DNA from 4 places in the Streptomyces sp. NPDC005494 genome. Region 1 is predicted to be linked to each of the others. Evidence: riboswitches for the same ligand, from Rfam matches in the RefSeq annotation. Region 1 holds a riboswitch; each other region holds the start of a gene.

Region 1 (4,771 bases):
GGAAGGCGACCTCCGCCTCGTCCGCGGGGGCGGAGGCCGGCCTGCCCTGCCCGTCGATGCGGTCGTAGCGCACGGTCGCGATGAACTCGCCGCCGACCGTGACAGCCAGTCCCACCCGGTCGACGTAGTCGTGATGGGTGAAGCGGTGCACGTCGCGGGCGGAGAGGCGCGGGTACGGGGCGAAGAAGCGGTAGTACTTCGACTCGTCGGACACCTGCTCGTAGAAGCTGACGAGACGCTCGGCGTCGTCCGTGGTGATGGGCCTGATGCGCGCGGTGCCACCGTCACGGAGCACCACGTCCGCCTCCCAGTGGTCGGGGTACGCGTGGTGCGGACTCTGCTCCGGCGAGGGCGAGGGCTCCATGGGCAAAGCCTACGGCTCGTCGCACCGGTCGCGTCGGCATTGCGGCGGGGGCACGCTGAGGGTGCCGGCGGGCGGTGCGCGGGCCGGCGGCGAGCCCAGAGCAGGCAGTGCACACCGCATGAGACACTGGTCTAGACAACCATTGATACGTGAAGGGCAGAACCATGGCTGAGCGCCGCGTCAACGTCGGTTGGGCCGAGGGCCTGCACGCCCGCCCCGCTTCCATCTTCGTCCGTGCCGCCACGGCCTCCGGCGTCCCGGTGACGATCGCCAAGGCGGACGGCAACCCCGTGAACGCCGCCTCCATGCTCGCGGTGCTCGGCCTGGGCGCCCAGGGTGGCGAGGAGATCGTGCTCTCCTCCGAGGCGGACAACGCCGAGGTCGCTCTGGACCGTCTGGCGAAGCTGGTCGCCGAGGGGCTGGAGGAGCTCCCGGAGACCGTCTGAATCCGGCCGGTCCGGAATCCTTTCTGCGGATAAGCCGCGGCACCCCCTCTCCGGGAGCCGCGGCTTTTCTGTTTCACAAACGGGCAGCGGCACACCTCGCACCCGAATTAGGGCAGCAGAAACAAAGCCCCGCGACAATTACCTTCTTTGTATACGGCGCAATTGTTAATGACGTGCTCCCGCGATGTTTACGGGGTGTTGCGAAGTCCTCACCCGCACGCCGCCCGCCGTCCCGCCGGGCGGCCGGCGCAGCCGGTGCGCGGCGCTGGCCCGCTCGGCGTGCTGGGCGGCGAGCGCCCTGGCCCGTTCGGCGTCCCCGCGCGCCACGGCGTCCACGAGGGCACCGTGCTCCGCCCAGGAGTCCGCGGGGCGGGCGGGCTGTTCGACGGAGTACATCCACGTGATCTTGTGCCGGAGCTGGGTGAGCAGCGCGATCAGGGCGGGGCTGCCCGACGCCTGCGCCAGCGTCTCGTGGAACCAGCTGCCCAGCGAGCGCAGATCCTCCCCCTCGCCGCGGCGCACCCGCTCCTGCCCCAGCCTGACCAGGCCTCGGAGCACCTTGAGGTGGGCGTCGGTGCGTCGCTGCGCCGCCCGGGCCGCCCCGAGGGGCTCCAGGAGCATGCGGATCTCCAGGAGGTCCGCGGCCTCCTGCTCCGTCGGCTCGGCGACGCAGGCCCCGGCGTGCCTGCGGGTGACGACGAACCCCTCGGACTCCAGGGTGCGCAGCGCCTCGCGCACCGGGACGCGTGAGACGCCGTAACGTCGCGCGAGCACCTCTTCGGTGAGGCGGCTGCCGCGTTCGAAGACACCGGAGACGATGTCGTCACGGATCGCCGTGCATACCGAATGCGCGGGAATGCGCATGTCCGAACCTCCGCCTTAATCCCCGCGAAACGCGGCCGATCGACGCCTGTTCTGTGACTCTATTGCAATCCGCGGGAATTTCCGATGGCGGGGTGGAATCCGTGGATTGCTTTTGGCCGTCGGACACTTCCGCGCATGCTCCGAGGGCACCCGCCAGGGCACGGCGAAGGCCCCGGCGGGTGAGCCGGGGCCTTCGTGCCGAACTCCGGCGACGAGCGGGGAACTTCGTGCGGAGCGTCGTCGTGCGGAGACCGGTCAGACCTGGACGCCGTGGGCGCGGAGGTAGGCGACCGGGTCCATGTCGGACCCGTAGTCGGGGGTGGTCCGGGCCTCGAAGTGCAGGTGCGGGCCTGTGGAGTTGCCGGTCGAGCCGGAGAGGCCTATCTGCTGGCCCGAGGTGACGCTCTGGCCGACCGAGACACCGATCGACGAGAGGTGGCCGTACTGGGTGTAGGTGCCGTCCTTCATCCGGAGCACGATGTTGTTGCCGTACGCACCGCCCCAGCCCGCCTCGACGACCGTACCGGCGCCGACCGCGACCACGGAGGAGCCGGACGCCGCCTGGAAGTCCACTCCGGAGTGGCTGCCGGAGGACCACAGCGCGCCACCCGACTTGTAGCCGGTGGTCACGTGGGAGCCGGCGACCGGGAGGTGGAAGGCGTTCAGCCGGGCGCGCTCGGCGGCGCGGGCCGCACGGGCCTCGGCCGCGCGGGCCTCCTTGGCGCGGGCTTCGGCCTTGCGCTTCGCCTCCGCCTTGGCCTCGGCCTTCGCCTTGGCCTCCGCCTTCGCCTTGGCGGCGACCTCGGCCTGGTGCTGCTGAGCATCCGCCTGGGCGTCGATCTGGGCGGCGAGCGTGAGGTCGAGGGAGACGGTCTGGGTCAGACCGGTGCTGCTCGCGGTGACGGACTCGGAATCCGCGGCGAGGGCCGGGGAGGCCGTGGCGCCGATGACGCCGGTGGTGGCCAGGGCCGCGATGCCGGCGACGTGGGCGCTCCTGCGCGTCAGGCGGCTCGGGGCACGGTGCTTCCCGGTGGCACGGATGAACGCCATGTAAGGGCTGGTCCTTTCCTTCCTTCTCGCCTACCGGGTTAGCTGACGGGTTCGGAGCAGGAAGGTCTCCTACGAGCCCCTCCGCGTCTCGTGCGAGGCGCGGGGGTGCCCGATTCACCCCAGGGACTTCATGGGTCCCCGGCTCCCCAGGCTCGCGCCTGACGGGGACTCGGCGATGACTGTCCGGCGCCGCGGGCGCGGCATACGTCTGACGAACAGCCGCGCTGACGGTAGGTCGGGCCGCTTCGGGGAACCAAACGGAAAGGGCCTTATGTCGCACATCCCACAGGGCATATACGCATCTTCGATGCCAAACCGGACAGACGAACGGACCCCGGCGGGCATGTGCCCACCGGGGTCCGTTCTGTCACGCCCCGAAGCGAAATCTCCGCTTTCAGCCGCTGACGACCGACACCTCACCGATACCCAGTGCCCGGACGGGCTCGGCGATCTGCGCCGCGTCCCCCACGAGCACGGTGACCAGCCGGTCCACCGGGAACGCGTTGACCACGGCCGCGGTCGCCTCGACCGTGCCGGTCTCGGCCAGCCGCGCGTAGAGCTGGGCCTGGTAGTCGTCCGGCAGGTGCTGCTCGACCTGGTCGGCGAGCGTGCCGGCCACCGACGCGGCCGTCTCGTACTTCAGCGGGGCCACACCCACCAGGTTCTGCACGGCGGTCTCGCGCTCGGCGTCGGTCAGCCCTTCGGCCGCGAGAGTGCGCAGGACCTTCCACAGGTCGTCGAGCGCGGGCCCGGTGGACTCGGTGTCCACGGAGCCGCTGATCGCGAGCATCGCGGCGCCGGTCGCTCCGGAGGAGGAACCGGGGGCGGTGGAGCGCAGCACCTGGCCGAACGCCCGGACACCGTAGGTGTAGCCCTTCTCCTCACGCAGCACGCGGTCCAGCCGCGAGGTGAGCGTGCCTCCGAGGCAGTACGTGCCGAGGACCTGCGCGGGCCACACGCTGTCGTGCCGGTCCGCCCCGATACGGCCGATCAGGAGCTGCGTCTGCACGGCTCCGGGACGGTCCACGATGACCACGCGGCCGGTGTCGTCCGCGGTGATCGGAGGGACCGGGCGGGCCTGGGCGGTGTTGCCCGACCAGTCACCGAGGGTGTCGGCGAGCAGGGCGTCGAGGTCCACCCCCGTGAGGTCGCCGACGACGACCGCGGTCGCGGTGGACGGACGGACATGGGCGTCGTAGAAGGCGCGCACGGCCGCGGCGTCGATCCCCCGGACCGTCTCCTCGGTGCCCTGGCGCGGACGCGACATCCGTGCCGTCGCGGGGAAGAGTTCCTTGGAGAGCTGCTTGGCGGCCCTGCGGGCCGGGTTGGCCTGCTCGTGCGGGATCTCGTCGAGCCGGTTGCCGACCAGGCGCTCGATCTCGCTCTCCGCGAAGGCGGGGGCCCGCAGCGCCTCGGCGACCAGGCCGAGGGCCTTGGCCAGCCGGGAGACCGGGACCTCCAGGGAGACCCGGAGACCCGGGTGGTCGGCGTGCGCGTCCAGGGTGGCGCCGCAGCGCTCCAGCTCGGCGGCGAACTCCTCCGCGGAGCGCTTGTCCGTCCCCTCGGACAGGGCCCGCGCCATGATCGTGGCCACGCCGTCCAGGCCCTCGGGCTCGGCGTCCAGGGGCGCGTCGAGGGAGATCTCCACGGCCACGACCTGCTGGCCGGGGCGGTGGCAGCGCAGCACGGTCAGGCCGTTGGGCAGGGCGCCGCGCTCGGGCGCGGGGAAGGCCCACGGCCTGGCCTCGCCGGCGGTGGGCTGCGGGTGGTACTGCATCGCTACTCCAGTCACGGCGGCGTCGGTCACTTGTCGGCCCCTTCGTGCGCGTCGGTGCCGTCCGTCTCGTCGGCCGGCTCGACCGGCTCGTAGACCAGGACCGCGCGGTTGTCGGGACGCAGGTGCGCCCGGGCGGCCTCCTTGACCTCGTCGGCCGTCACGTCGAGCACGCGGCCCACCGCGGTCAGGGCGAGCTGCGGGTCACCGAACAGGACGGCGTAGCGGCACAGTTCGTCGGCACGGCCTGCGACCGTGCCGAGCCGGTCCAGC
Region 2 (4,771 bases), on a different contig from region 1:
ATCCCCGACGTCGGCCCCGCCGGCGCGGCCATCGGTCCCTTGCGCTTCCATTCCAGGTGCTGGTCCGGGATCTCCTCCAGGAACCGCGACGGCGGGTTGTACGAGGGCTGACCCCACGCACTGCGCATCGCCGCCCGCGTCAGATACAGCCGCTCGCGGGCGCGGGTGATGCCCACGTACGCGAGCCGGCGCTCCTCCTCGAGCTCCTTCACCTGCCCCAGCGCCCGCATGTGCGGGAAGACCCCGTCCTCCATGCCGGTCAGGAACACCACGGGGAATTCGAGACCCTTGGCCGTGTGCAGGGTCATCAGTGTGATGACGCCGGAGCCGTCCTCGTCCTCGTCGGGGATCTGGTCGGAGTCCGCGACGAGCGCGACCTTCTCCAGGAACTCCGCGAGCGTCCCCGTGCCCTCCTCCTCGGCGCGCTCCTGCTCGAACTCCAAGGCGACGGCGGCGAGTTCCTGGAGGTTCTCGATACGGGTCTCGTCCTGCGGGTCGGTGGAAGCCTGGAGTTCGGCGAGGTAGCCGGTACGCTCCATGACCGCTTCCAGCACGACGGCGGGGCCCGCACCGGACTCCACGATGGTGCGAAGCTCCTCCATGAGCGTGTTGAACCGCTTCACGGCGTTGGCCGAGCGGGCCGCCATGCCGTACGCCTCGTCGACACGGCGCAGCGCCTGCGGGAAGGAGATCTTCTCGCGCATCGACAGGGCGTCGATCATCGCCTCGGCCCGGTCGCCGATGCCACGCTTGGGCACGTTGAGGATGCGGCGCAGCGGGACGGTGTCCTCGGGGTTGGCGAGGACACGGAGGTAGGCCAGGACGTCCCTGACCTCCTTGCGCTCGTAGAAGCGCACCCCGCCGACGACCTTGTAGGGCAGGCCGACGCGGATGAAGATCTCTTCGAAGACACGGGACTGGGCGTTCGTGCGGTAGAAGACGGCGACGTCGCCCGCCTTCGCGTCACCGGCGTCCGTCAGCCGGTCGATCTCGTCGGCGACGAACTGCGCCTCGTCGTGCTCGGTGTCGGCGACGTATCCGGCGATCCGGGTGCCCTCGCCCGCGTTCGTCCACAGGTTCTTGGGGCGCCGGCTCTCGTTGCGCTCGATGACGGCGTTGGCCGCGGAGAGGATCGTCTGCGTGGAGCGGTAGTTCTGCTCCAGCATGATCGTGGTCGCGTCCGGATAGTCCTCCTCGAACTGGAGGATGTTGCGGATGGTCGCGCCGCGGAAGGCGTAGATCGACTGGTCCGCGTCACCGACGACGCAGAGCTCGCCGGGCGCCTCCGCCTCTCCGGACGGTCCCACCAGTTCGCGCACGAGGGTGTACTGCGCGTGGTTGGTGTCCTGGTACTCGTCGACCAGGACGTGCCGGAAGCGGCGGCGGTAGTGCTCGGCGACGTCGGGGAAGGCCTGGAGCAGATGCACCGTGGTCATGATGATGTCGTCGAAGTCGAGGGCGTTGGCCTCGCGCAGCCGCGCCTGGTAGAGGGCGTAGGCCTGGGCCAGCGTCTTCTCGAAGCCGTCGGCGGCCTGGCCGGCGAAGGTCTCCTCGTCGATCAGCTCGTTCTTGAGGTTCGAGACCTTCGCGGTGAACGACTTCGGGGGGTAGCGCTTCGGGTCAAGGTCCAGGTCGCGGCAGACGAGCGCCATCAGCCGCTTGGAGTCCGCCGCGTCGTAGATCGAGAACGACGAGGTGAAGCCGAGGAGCTTCGACTCGCGGCGCAGGATCCGCACACAGGCGCTGTGGAAGGTCATGACCCACATGGCGTTGGCGCGCGGTCCCACGAGCTGCTCGACGCGCTCCTTCATCTCGCCCGCGGCCTTGTTGGTGAAGGTGATCGCGAGGATCTGCCCCGGGTGCACCCCGCGCTCGGCCAGCAGGTGGGCGATGCGGTGGGTCAGCACCCTGGTCTTGCCCGAGCCCGCCCCGGCGACGATGAGCAGCGGCGAGCCCGCGTGCACGACGGCGGCACGCTGCTCGGTGTTCAGCCCGTGGAGCAGCGCGGCGGAGTCGATGACGGGGCGCGGGGCGCCGTCGCGGTAGTACGCGTCACGCGGGGGCGGAGGCGCGTCGAAGACGTCCTCGAAGAGGCCCTCGGGCACCGCTTCGGGGGCGTGCTCCTCCGGGGGCGGCGGGGGGCCGTCCTCCGATCGCTGGAGGCCGGTCAGGAAACTGTCGTCAAAGAGGCTGCTCATCGCCTCACGAGTCTAGGCCGCCGCACCGACAGCCCGGGCCGCATCGGCGACAAGGGGCGGAGCTGTGCGCGTACCGAGACACGCCGCCCACGGAGTGTGAGATTCCGGGAGCGCTCACGGCCGCGCGGACCGCCGCCGCGAAAAGGTCACGAAAATGTATCGGGCATATCGAACATCAACCTTCACAGGGACACCACGGGTTGGCTAGCGTGCTCCGACGGGTGCCCCGTATCCCCTCAGGCGAACCGCGCCGCACGGGCACCCCCGCCGAATCCGTACTTCCCCGCGGGAGCCCGGAACCGGGGACCCACACGCAGCACCGGGGTGAATCGGTCCGTCTCCACCGACCGTAGGGCAGCCTTCCGTTCCGCCCGAACCCGACAGCTAACCCGGTAGGCGGTCCACGGAAGGAGATGCCGGCCTTGGCCTCGCATCGCAAGCCGCGCACACGGGTGCGCACCACCACCCCCGCCGTCGGTCTCACGACCGCGGCACTCGCCTCCGTCACCCTGCTCTCCACCCAGAGCGCGACGGCCGCCCCTGCCGAGCCGAAGCCCAGCATCGAGGAAGTCCAGAAGAAGGTCGACGCCCTCTACCGGCAGGCCGGCACCGCGACGCAGAAGTACAACAAGGCCAAGGACGCGTCCGCCCAGCAGCGCTCCGAGGTGGACGCCCTCCTGGAGGCCGCGGCCAAGCGGGCCGACAAGCTCAACGAGACGCGCCGGGAGCTGGGCAACTACGCGGCCGCGCAGTACCGCACCGGCTCGATCGCGCCGACGGCGACCTTCTTCCTCGCGGACGACCCGCAGTCGTACTTCGACCAGGACCAGCTGATGGCGCGGATGACCAGCCAGCAGCAGAAGGCGGTCGCCGACTTCCGCACGCAGCAGAAGGAGGCGGCGGCGAAGCGCGTCGAGGCGACGAAGAGCCTGGAGACGCTCACCGAGTCGCAGGCCACGCTGCGCACCAGCAAGCAGCAGGTGCAGGAGAAGCTCGCCGAGGCGCGCTCGCTGCTGTCGCAGCTGACCGCCGAGGAGAAGGCCCGGCTCGCCGAGCTGGAGCGCAAGAAGGAGGCGGAGGCCGAGCGCAAGGCGGAGGAGCTGGCGAAGCGGCAGGCCGCCGCCGCGAAGGAGAAGGCCGACCAGGCCGCCGCGGAGGAGGCCGCGAAGGAGGAGGCGGGCACGGGGTCCGGCGGCACGGGTTCCGACAGCGGCTACGCCTCCAAGGCCGACAAGGTCCTAGCCTTCGCCGCCGCGCAGATCGGCAAGCCGTACGTCTGGGGGGCGACGGGCCCGTCCTCGTACGACTGCTCCGGGCTCACCCAGGCCGCCTGGAAGGCGGCGGGCGTCGATCTGCCGCGTACCACCTGGGACCAGGTGGAGGTCGGCACCCGGGTCGCCACAGCCGATCTGCAACCGGGTGACCTGGTGTTCTTCTACGACGACATCAGCCACGTCGGCATCTACAAGGGCGACGGGATGATGATCCACGCGCCGAAGCCGGGCGCGAACGTCCGCGAGGAGTCGATCTACTACATGCCGATCTACGGCAGCGTGCGCCCGGCGTGACACTCGGGGGCACCAGCGGCGGGCGGGCCCGGCACCCGGGCCCGCCCGTCCGCGCTCAGGTCCAGAGCGTGGCGATGAAGATGTTGGCGACGGTCAGCCCGCCGACGGCCGCGAACGCCCCCTTGCCCACCTTCTCCTCGTCCCGCTTCACGTAGACGAGCGCCAGGATCACGATCAGGACGAGCAGCTTGACGCCGATCTTGACGTTGTTCACGGCCTGGTCGTCGGCCTGGTTGAGCCCGACCAGCGCGACGCCGGTCACGAGCATGGTGAGCGCACCGTGCAGCATGGCCGGCACGAAGCGCGCCGTGCCCGCCCCCATGGCCTTCATCTGGGTCAGGAAGCCGCCCAGCAGGGAGGCGATACCGATGATGTGCAGGGCCACGAAGACATTGATGAGTACGTCCATGCCCGCAGCCTACGGCGGCCATATCACCACTCTTCGGCCAGGTACGACTTCCTGATGAGTTGACCTCCGGTCTGCGCGGATTGCCGGACTCCGCTTGCTTTTTCCGGTCATCCTGCGGAAGCGAAACAGCACATGCAGGCAATTGCTGTCATTACGCCTCTTCCCCCTGCCCCGGGTTTAGCGTCCCTCCCAGGTGACCGACTCTGCACCGCCGCCCCGTACCGGACGGCACCCCGGTCACCCCGCCAGGAGATCCGGCGGCGGGCCACTCCCCCCTGTGGTGGCCCGCCGGCGGACCCCCGGCGGGCCCGCCGGCAACCCCCGGCGGGCAGTCGAACGGAAGGACGCAACCACCCCCGTGGCCGCGCATCGTAAAGCCGCTCACCGCAAGCCCAAGCAGAGTCTGTTCACCGGGTCTGCTGCCCGCACCGCCGCGACCCTCGCCCTGGCCGGGGCCGCCACCGCGACCGGCCTGGAGGGTGCCGCCCAGGCCGAGCCCCAGCTCACACCGGCCCAGGTGAAGTCCAAGGTCGACCGGCTGTACCACGAGGCCGAGGCCGCCACCGAGAAGTACAACGGCGCCAAGGAGACCACGG
Region 3 (4,771 bases), on a different contig from region 1:
ACAACGACGCGGGGTGGAGCAGCTCGGTAGCTCGCTGGGCTCATAACCCAGAGGTCGCAGGTTCAAATCCTGTCCCCGCTACTGAAGACAGAGGCCCGGATCCTTCCAAGGATCCGGGCCTCTGTCGTGTGCCCGCGCCGTCCGCGCTGCGGGCCTCTGTCGTGTGCCCGCGCCGCGCGCTTGACCTTGACGTTACGTAAAGATCTACCGTTTCCCGCATGGAGTGGTCCATCCAGGAAATCGCCCGGCAGGCCGGCACCACGAGCCGGACGCTCCGGCACTACGGGGACCTCGGCCTCCTGACGCCGAGCCGTACGGGCGCCAACGGCTACCGCTATTACGACCAGGAGGCCCTGGTCAGGCTCCAGCGCATCCTGCTGCTGCGGGAGCTGGGACTCTCGCTGCCCGCGATCAAGGACGTACTGGAGGGGCAACGGGACACCTCGGCGGCGCTGCGGTCCCATCTGCGGCTGCTGGAGCAGGAGCGGGAGCGCATCGGGCGGCAGATCGCCTCGGTGCGGACCACTCTCCACAGGACCGAGGAAGGGGAAGGGCTCATGGCCGAGGAAGTGTTCGACGGCTTCGATCACACGGTGTACGAACAGGAGGTCACCGAGCGCTGGGGCCGCGAGGCGTACCAGCGCGGCGACCGGTGGTGGAAAGGACTGGGCCCGGACGGGCGCGCGCGTTTCCAGGAGGAGCACGAGTGGATCGCCCGGGACTACGGCGAGGCCAGGGCGGCCGGTCTCGACGCGGGCTGCGACGAGGCGCAGGACATCGCGCGCCGGCACTGCGAGTGGCTCGCGGTGACCATGGAACCCACCCGTTCGTATGTAACCGGCATCGCCGAGATGTACGTCGCCGATCCGCGCTTCGCGAGGAACTACGATCGGTACGGGGACGGAACAGCCGTCTTCGTACGGGATGCACTGACGATCTACGCGCGGCACCGGCTCACCGGCTGACCTCCGGGGGCGGGCCCCGGCGCGCTCCTCCCTTCGGCCGATGACGGGTCGCGGTTCGGCGCGGCTCCGGCGAGCCTGGGTGGGGCGCGGTACCGTCCGCAGCCGTGGACGGACCGGGCAGGAGCACACAGGTGGGGAAGCGGGACGGACGGCGAACGAGCGCTGCCGGGAACGCCCGTGCCCGGCGCTTCGTGCGCGCGCTGCCCGCCCTGATGATCGGTGTCGGCGTGGTCTTCGACCTGTTGACGCCGACCGAGGTGTCCGCCGTACCGCTCTTCGCGGCGGCCCCGCTGATCGCCGCCCCGTTCTTCTCGCTGGCCTCGACCGTGCGCACCGCGGTGGCCGCGGTCCTCGTCGTACTCGCCATCCGGATCTCGGACGGCCTGCTCTTCAAGGTCGTACCGCTCACCGACCTGCTCACCCTGCTGACGGTGTCCGTACTCGCTCTCGTCATCAACGGCGTCGTGCGGCGTGGGAACGAGCAGCTGGCCTCGGCCCGGGTCATCGCGGAGACCGCGATGCGCGCCGTGCTCCCCACGCCCGAGTCACGGATCGGCGGGTTGCAGGTCGCGGCGCGCTACGAGCCGGCCCAGGCCGACGAGTTCGTCGGCGGTGATCTGTTCGCCGTGACGGACACGCCCTACGGGGTGCGGCTGGTGCTCGGGGACGTACGGGGCAAGGGACTGGACGCGGTGGCGGCGGTCGCCGTCGTGATCGGGGCGTTCCGGGAGGCCGCCGAGCAGGAGCGTTCGATCGAGGGGGTGGTCCAGCGGCTGGAGCGGGCGCTGGCGCGGGAGGGCTCACGGCGCGGCGGGTTCGACTCCGTGGAGGGCTTCGTCACCGCCGTGCTCGCCGAGATCCCGGCCGGCTCGGAGACCCTGCGAGTCGTCAACCGCGGGCACCCCGAGCCGCTGGTCCTGCAACCGGACGGGGCGGTCGACGCGCTGGCGCCGACCGTGCCGGCCCTGCCGCTGGGCATGGGGCTGGGTGCCTGGCCGGACCGTGCGGACGAGTGGCCGCTGCCGGCGGGGGCGACGTTCCTCGCGTTCACGGACGGCCTGTCGGAGGCGCGGGACGCGCACGGTGTGTTCTACGACCCGGAGGCACGGCTGCGTGGCCGGATCTTTCCGGGGCCGGAGGAGCTGCTGTCCGCACTCACCGACGACGTGCGTCTGCACACCGGGGGCCGGTCGACGGACGACCTGGCGCTGCTCGCGGTCGGCAGGCCGTCCCGGGGTCAGCCGGAGCGGCGGACGACCGTGAAGATCGTGGGGCGGGACAGTGAATGACGGACAGCGACCGTCCGTAATCGCGGGGCACCTCTCCGATAACATTTGACACACCATCAGAAACTGACAGCGTGTCGTGGGCCGCTCAACTCGCCCGTTTGAGCCCGTTTGACCCCTGAAAGTCCAGGCCAAGGCCGTGAACGATCTGCCGGAACAGCTTGGAATCGGACCCGGGTGTCTATTAACGTTCGATAACGCAGCGCGGTTGTACCTGTCGTCGCAAGAGGCGGCACCGTGCGCAGCGCCGAATTCCGCAAGGGAACCGGGGAACCACCTACATGGGGTGAATCGGGCACCTGTGTCTCGTGAGAGACGAAGGGGCCCGTAGGAGACCTTCCTGCTCCGAACCCGTCAGCTAACCCGGTAGGCGAGAAGGAAGGAAAGGAGTGCGCCCACGTGGCGTCGAATCAGCCTGCCCCCGAGGCCCCGTCACCCTTCAGGACCGACAGCCTCGGTACCGAGGACAGGACTTGGGAGGAATGGAACCCCACCGAGGAGTCCATCCGTCCCGTACGCGGTCGGCACCGTGTAGCCAAGCAGCGCGGTCTCGCCCGTAGCTCCACCGTCCTCGGCGTCGGCGTCATCGCGGCCGTCGGAGCGGGTGGCATGGCCACCGCGCAGAGCAAGCCGCCGGTCTCCATCTCCCTTCCCGATTCCATCGCGGACAATCTCCCCGACGCCAAGTCCCTTCCCGGCGTGGGCGCGTTCATGTCCGGCGACTCCGACGCGGACCAGCAGACGGTCGCCTCCTCCCCCCTCACCTCCGCCGGCATCACGGCAGCCGAGGCCGAGCAGGGAACCACCGACGCCGGCGAGGCGCTGCGCGCCCGCATCCTCCAGCAGGCCGAGCAGCAGCAGGCCGGAGCCGATGCCGAGGCCAGGGCCGCCGAGGAGACGGCGGCAGCCGAGGCAGCCGCGGCCCAGGCGGCGAAGCAGCAGACCGTGGCCGAGGCCGAGGCCGCCGCGAAGAAGAAGGCGGCGGAAGAGGCGGCGAAGAAGAAGGCGGAGGCCGAGCGCCTCGCCAAGCTCGCCGCCAGCTACGCCGTCCCGACCTCCTCGTACTACATCAGCTCGAGCTTCGGTCAGGCCGGTTCGATGTGGTCCTCCGGCTACCACACCGGGCTGGACTTCGCGGCCCCGACCGGTACGCCGGTCAAGGCGGTCCACAGCGGCACGGTGAAGTCCGCCGGCTACTCCGGTTCGTACGGCTACCGCACGGTCCTGGAGCTGGAGGACGGCACCGAGGTCTGGTACTGCCACCAGTCCTCGATGGACGTGACCGCGGGTCAGAAGGTCACCACCGGCCAGACCATCGGCCGCGTCGGGGCGACGGGCAATGTGACCGGCGCGCACCTGCACCTGGAGATCCACACCGCTGACGGCACGGGCATCGACCCGATGGCCTGGCTGCGCGGTAAGGGCCTCACGATCTGAACCCGCGCGCCGTCACGCGGCGCACCGGACCCCGGCGGCCCTGACGCACAACCCCCCGACGTCAGGGCCGCCGGTTCGGCGTTTCCCGGCTGTGTGTCCCGGTCGTTCATGCCGTCGGACCCTGTGTGTCCCGGTCGTTCATGCCGTCGGACCGTGTGTGTGCTCGTTCGTTTGTGCCGTCGGGTTCGTGCGGGCCCTCGCTGAGCTCACGCTCGCAGTCCTGACGGGCTCACGACGGCGGGGGAGCGCGGTGGCCGGCACCGTCCTCCAGGTAGGGGTTGTAGCCGCCGTAGTGGCGATGCGGCGCCGGCGGCTGCTGCGCCGCGACGGTCCCGTGGGAGAACTGACGGGGGAACGGCTGCGGAGCGGCCGGCCTGGACGGCCGTACCCGGCCCGTCGCGTGGGCGGCGTACGTCAGGGCGGGGCCCGCGACGGCCCGGCGCTGCCACAGGTGGTGCAGCAGCTCCTGCTCGCGGAGTGCGAACTCCGGCCCCGCGCCGTCGTGGCGGGCCCTTCGGCGGAGCATGGCCAGGGACGTCGCGAACGACTCGTACTCGGCGACGGCACGGGCCGCGGCCCTGCCCCGGTTCCGGTCGGGGTGGCTGTGCCAGTGCCTGGCCATGTCGCGGGCCATACCCCGCGCCCGCATCGAGGCGAGCGCGAGCGGCTCGGCGGGGGCGAGCCAGCCGGCCGCCGCGTACACCGGAAGCTCGGTCGACAGGGTGCGCAGCTCCCGCTGGCGCGACCAGATGGCCAGCCAGGTCACCAGAGCGAAGCACGGGACCATGAACGCGCCGTACACCGCGTAGAAGCCGTACGGGCCGAACGTCGACGAGCCGTTCCACACGGCGTGCATGCCCATGGCGAGGACGAGTCCCAGCAAGGGCGCCACGATCCGGCGTACGCGGTGCCGCGCGCCCCCTAGGGCCGCGATGCCGAGTCCGATGCCGGAAAGCACCGTGAACAGGGGGTGCGCGAACGGCGACATGACCACGCGCACGAAGAACGTCCCCGCCGTCACGGAGGCGAGGCCCGTGGTGCCGAGCTGCTGATCCTCACCGAAGGCGTTGCCCAGGTAGAGGA
Region 4 (4,771 bases), on a different contig from region 1:
TTGACGAGCAGGGCGTTGGCCGAGCCCTCCTCGATGCCACGGGCGAGGCGCTCGGGGTTGGTGACGAACAGGTCGTCACCGACGATCTGCACCTTGGAGCCGAGCTTGTCGGTGATGACCTTCCAGCCGGCCCAGTCGTCCTCGTACAGCGGGTCCTCGATGGAGACCAGCGGGTACGCGGAGACGAGCTCCTCGTAGTACTCGGTCATCTCGGCGGCCGAGCGGGACTTGCCCTCGAACTCGTAGACGCCGTCCTTGTAGAACTCGGACGCGGCGACGTCGAGCGCGAGCGCGATGTCGCGGCCGGGGACGTAACCGGCCTCCTTGATGGCCTCGAGGATGAGGTCGAGGGCGGCGCGGTTGGACTCGAGGTTCGGGGCGAAGCCGCCCTCGTCGCCGAGACCGGTGGACAGGCCCTTGGTCTTCAGGACCTTCTTGAGCGTGTGGTAGATCTCCGCACCCCAGCGCAGGGCCTCGGAGAAGGACTCGGCGCCGATCGGCGCGATCATGAACTCCTGGATGTCCACGTTGGAGTCGGCGTGCGAGCCGCCGTTCAGGATGTTCATCATCGGAACGGGCAGCAGGTGCGCGTTCGGACCGCCGAGGTAGCGGAAGAGCGGGAGGTCGGACGCCTCGGACGCGGCGTGCGCCACGGCGAGCGAGACACCGAGGATGGCGTTGGCGCCGAGGGAGCCCTTGTTCTCGGTCGCGTCCAGGTCGAACATCGCCTGGTCGATGAGGCGCTGCTCGGTGGCGTCGTAACCGACGAGCTCCGGGCCGATCTGCTCGATCACGGCGAGGACGGCCTTTTCGACGCCCTTGCCCTGGTAGCGGTTGGGGTCACCGTCGCGAAGCTCAATGGCCTCGAACGCACCGGTGGAGGCGCCGGACGGAACAGCAGCACGTCCCGTGCTGCCGTCGTCGAGGCCAACCTCGACCTCGACCGTGGGGTTGCCCCGGGAGTCGAGGATTTCCCTGGCTACGACGACGTCGATGGACGGCACGAGGCATCTCCTTCTGGGATCTGACACTGGTTGTGCAGGGTCACTGTGGCCTTGCGGCACGAGCCTAACCGGCTCTGCCTGATCCGTCGGCCGTCCGCCCGTCCCCTGGGACGAAAAAGGACCCAAGGACCTGCATTACGGGCAAAGCTCCAGAATTTTACTGGCAAGTAACTACAACAGTTGAACGAAGGCGCGTCCCGCGGGCCCCGACGGCCGGGGCCGCCCGGCGGTGCCGCGTCCGGCCCCGAAGGGTCTCCGTGGACGGTTCCGAGGGGGTTGCGTGGACGGTTCCGCGGCGCCTGCGCGGCGCCGGACACGGCCCCGGCCCGGCGCGCAGGGGGGTGGGCGCGCCGGGCCGGGACTCCGGGGCAGGAGGAGGAACCCCGGACCACTCCGGATGGAACCTGTACCGCTTCGGTGGAACCCGTACCGCTTCAGGGCGCGGGACCCGGATCCACCTCAGGTGGGACCTGACCGTTTCAGGTGGTCCCGGCTACTTCAGGTGGAGCTGCTGACCCGGGAAGATCAGGTCGGCGTCGTCGACGATGTCGTCGTTCAGCTCGAACAGCTTCTCCCAGCCGCCCTTGACCTTCTTCGCGTCGGCGATCTTGCCGAGGGTGTCTCCGGCCTTCACCTTGTACTCGCCGTCACCCTTCTCGACCTTCTCGCCGGTCGGGGTCGTGACGGTCTTCTCGGCCTTCGGCTCCGTGCGCGTCTCGCTGCGCGAGGCGGGCTGCTCGGCCGTGCGCTCCGGCTGGGCCTTCTCGGCCGTGCCGGAGCCGGTGTCGACACCCGGGTCCACGCCGTCGTTCGTCAGGCCGCCGGCGCCGGCGCAGGCCCAGGCGCCCGGGCCCTGGAGGTCGAGGAGCTTCTCGGCCACGGCTATCTGCTGGTTCTTGGTGGCCAGGTCGGCACGGGCGGCGTACTGCGTACCGCCGGCGGCGGCCCAGCTGGACTGCGAGAACTGCAGACCGCCGTAGTAGCCGTTGCCGGTGTTGATGGACCAGTTGCCACCGGACTCGCACTGGGCGACGGCTTCCCAGGTCTGGACGGAGGCGGCCGAGGCGTTGGTGGCGCCCATCAGCGGCACGGCGACGGCGGCACCGGCGACACCGGCCAGGGTGGCGACACGGACGGCCTTGGACGGGCGACGGTGCTTGCCCTTGCTGGAAAGCAGCATGGTTCTCCTCACCGACGCCTACGAGGTGAGCTGTCGGGTTCGGGCCTGTGAGTTGCCCGGTCGCCCGCACTCGCGGACGACTTCACCCCGAGCCGTACCCGTACCCGTCTTCCGACGGCCGGGCCCGGCGCCTACCTGGGTCCCCCGCTCCTGCCTACGGCGCTTTACGCGTCGGTTCCCCTTCGGCCGACGGCAGGATTCGGCGTGACGGTCGAAGGTGCCCGCGGTGCGAGCGGCTCCGACCGTAAACACACCCAACCCCTACTTTCAAAGATGGACATAACGGCTAATCAGCACGTACTGGTGCGGGGCCGCGGATCGTTTGCGCAGGTCGGAGCCAATATGGACGGACCGGACGGACGGGGCGCCCCGATGACAGCAAAGAGACCCATGTCTCACTTACGCATAAGTGGACATAGGCCTCTGAACTACCCCTGATTCAGGGGCGTTTTCCCGCTTTGGATCAGTTGTCCGCCGAGGCCTTCGCCTGGGCATCCTGACCGTCCTTCGCATCCTGCGTGTCCTGGGTGTCCTCTGCCTCCGCCGTGAGGTCGAGGTCCAGACTCTGGCCGGGCAGGATCAGGTCCGGGTCGGAGCCCAGCTCGTCCTTGTTGGCCTCGTAGAGCGCGGGCCAGCCGCCCGGGAGCTCCTGCGCGTCGGCGATCGCCCAGAGGTTGTCGCCCGTACGGACGGTGTACGAGCCGTCCGCGTCCTGGCGCGCGTCCGCGTCGCCACGGGAGGCGTGCCGACCGGACTCACGCCCGTCCTCCAGGTCCGACTCCGCGCTCGACTCGGGCGCGGGCGTGCCACGGTGCTTACCGCCCTTCGCCGCGTCCCCCTTCGAGGTGCCGGCGGTCTCCGACTCCTCGGGCGACGGGGTGGCGGACGGCGAGGCGTCGGCACTCGCCGAGGAGTCGGCCCCGCCGGCCTCGTCCGTCCCGCCCTCGGACGTGTCCTCGGTCTTCCCTTCGGTGCCCTTGGCCGCGTCCGCCTGGGCCGAGGCCTTGGACGAGGGGGTCCCGGACAGGGACGGGCTCTCCGTGGACCCGTCGGACGGCTCGCCGCCCGGGTCGATGCCCGGCAGCGTCCCGTCCAGGGCGAGCCCGGAGATCACGGCGCAGCTGGGCCAGGCCTGCGGGCCCTTGTCGTCCAGCACCTTCTCCGCGACCGCTATCTGCTGCGAGCGGCTCGCGAGGTCGGCCCGGGGCGCGTAGGCGGTACCGCCGTAGGCCGACCAGGTGTCCTGCGAGAACTGCAGTCCGCCGTAGTAGCCGTTGCCGAGGTCGGCGCTCCACATACCGCCGCTCTCGCATTCCGCGACCCGGTCCCAGGTCGTGGCCTCGGCGGCTTGCGCGCCGCCCGCGCCCAGCAGCGGGATGGCGATGGCCGATCCGGTGACGCCTGCGGCGACGACGATGGCGGGTGCCTGGCGAGGGCGACGGTGTCTGCCGGTCGCGGAGCCCATGGGATTGCCTTCCGTGTGACTGACATGTGACGGGTGAGTCGAACGGTGAACCTAGCCCTACTCGAACGTGTGTCACAAGTCGATGCAGCGGAGATCACGTGAAAGTCACGGAGTTGACAGGCTGTCACTTTCTTCGCCGGAGCGCCCCGGCCGGAACTCCACGGGAAGCGTGCGCAGTCCACGCATGATGAGCCCGCCGCGCCACCGCAAATCGGCAGGTTCCGCAGCGAGCCGCAGGTCGGGGAGGCGGCGGAGCAGCGTCGCGAGAGCCACCTGACCCTCCAGCCGGGCCAGCGGCGCCCCCAGGCAGTAGTGGATGCCGTGTCCGTATCCGAGGTGCTGATTGTCACTCCGCGCGAGATCCAGCGTGTCAGGATCCTGGAAGCGCTCGGGGTCCCGGTCGGCGGCGGCCAGCACCACCAGGACGGGGTCCCCCGCCGCGATCTCCCGTCCGCCCAGCGTCACGGGTTCGGTGGCGTACCGCCACGTCGCGAGTTCCACCGGCCCGTCGTAACGCAGCAGCTCCTCGATGCCCGTGGCGAGCAGGTCCGTCTCCCCGGCGGCGAGCGACCGCTCCAGGCGTGCGCGCTGGGAGGGGTTGCGCAGCAGCGCGTAGGTGCCGTTGCCGATGAGGTTCACGGTCGTCTCGAAGCCGGCGAACAGGAGGATGAAGGCCATGGCGGCGGCCTCGTTCTCGGTGAGGTGCTCGCCGTGGTCGCTCGCCCGGATCAGCCCGGAGATCAGGTCGTCACCGGGATTCTCCCTCTTGCGGTGGATCAGTTCGGCGAGATAGCCACGCATCTTCTTGACCGATCTGGCCACCCCGCCGCGCGGACCGCCGCCGTGCCGGATCATCATGCCCGCCCAGTCACGGAAGTCGTCCTGGTCCTCGCGCGGCACTCCGAGCAGATCGCAGATCGCGTAGATGGGAAGCGGGAAGGCGAAGTCGTGGATGAGATCCGCCTTCCCCTCCTCCACGAACGTGTCGATGAGGCGGTCCGTCAGCTCCTGCACGCGGGGCGCGAACTCCACCACCCGGCGCGGGGTGAACGCCTTGGACACCAGCCGGCGCAGCCGGGTGTGGTCCGGGGGGTCGATGTTCAGCAGATGCGTCATCAGCTC

What was found. A riboswitch is a leader RNA that binds a small molecule or an ion and turns the genes downstream of it on or off. The one in region 1 is predicted to bind cyclic di-AMP.
Region 2: another riboswitch for cyclic di-AMP. It lies ahead of ACFYQ6_RS10340 (NlpC/P60 family protein); the one in region 1 lies ahead of ACFYQ6_RS15805 (M23 family metallopeptidase).
Region 3: another riboswitch for cyclic di-AMP. It lies ahead of ACFYQ6_RS20630 (M23 family metallopeptidase); the one in region 1 lies ahead of ACFYQ6_RS15805 (M23 family metallopeptidase).
Region 4: another riboswitch for cyclic di-AMP. It lies ahead of ACFYQ6_RS27710 (transglycosylase family protein); the one in region 1 lies ahead of ACFYQ6_RS15805 (M23 family metallopeptidase).

The regions. Positions count from the first base shown of each region.
Region 1 covers NZ_JBIAJR010000004.1:478,312-483,082, forward strand. Annotated here, with positions in the region: gene ACFYQ6_RS15790 (GNAT family N-acetyltransferase) at 1-364, opposite strand, end outside; gene ACFYQ6_RS15795 (HPr family phosphocarrier protein) at 529-810, shown strand; gene ACFYQ6_RS15800 (GntR family transcriptional regulator) at 976-1,674, opposite strand; gene ACFYQ6_RS15805 (M23 family metallopeptidase) at 1,930-2,724, opposite strand; cyclic di-AMP (ydaO/yuaA leader) riboswitch at 2,738-2,909, opposite strand; gene ACFYQ6_RS15810 (M16 family metallopeptidase) at 3,119-4,501, opposite strand; gene ACFYQ6_RS15815 (pitrilysin family protein) at 4,528-4,771, opposite strand, start outside.
Region 2 covers NZ_JBIAJR010000003.1:70,971-75,741, reverse strand. Annotated here, with positions in the region: gene pcrA (DNA helicase PcrA) at 1-2,198, opposite strand, end outside; cyclic di-AMP (ydaO/yuaA leader) riboswitch at 2,454-2,613, shown strand; gene ACFYQ6_RS10340 (NlpC/P60 family protein) at 2,612-3,766, shown strand; gene ACFYQ6_RS10335 (hypothetical protein) at 3,822-4,175, opposite strand; gene ACFYQ6_RS10330 (NlpC/P60 family protein) at 4,534-4,771, shown strand, end outside.
Region 3 covers NZ_JBIAJR010000006.1:431,331-436,101, forward strand. Annotated here, with positions in the region: tRNA gene ACFYQ6_RS20615 (tRNA-Met) at 8-81, shown strand; gene ACFYQ6_RS20620 (MerR family transcriptional regulator) at 219-965, shown strand; gene ACFYQ6_RS20625 (PP2C family protein-serine/threonine phosphatase) at 1,097-2,254, shown strand; cyclic di-AMP (ydaO/yuaA leader) riboswitch at 2,487-2,639, shown strand; gene ACFYQ6_RS20630 (M23 family metallopeptidase) at 2,651-3,688, shown strand; gene ACFYQ6_RS20635 (PrsW family intramembrane metalloprotease) at 3,918-4,771, opposite strand, start outside.
Region 4 covers NZ_JBIAJR010000010.1:283,619-288,389, reverse strand. Annotated here, with positions in the region: gene eno (phosphopyruvate hydratase) at 1-1,004, opposite strand, end outside; gene ACFYQ6_RS27710 (transglycosylase family protein) at 1,498-2,184, opposite strand; cyclic di-AMP (ydaO/yuaA leader) riboswitch at 2,185-2,356, opposite strand; gene ACFYQ6_RS27705 (transglycosylase family protein) at 2,648-3,649, opposite strand; gene ACFYQ6_RS27700 (cytochrome P450) at 3,755-4,771, opposite strand, start outside.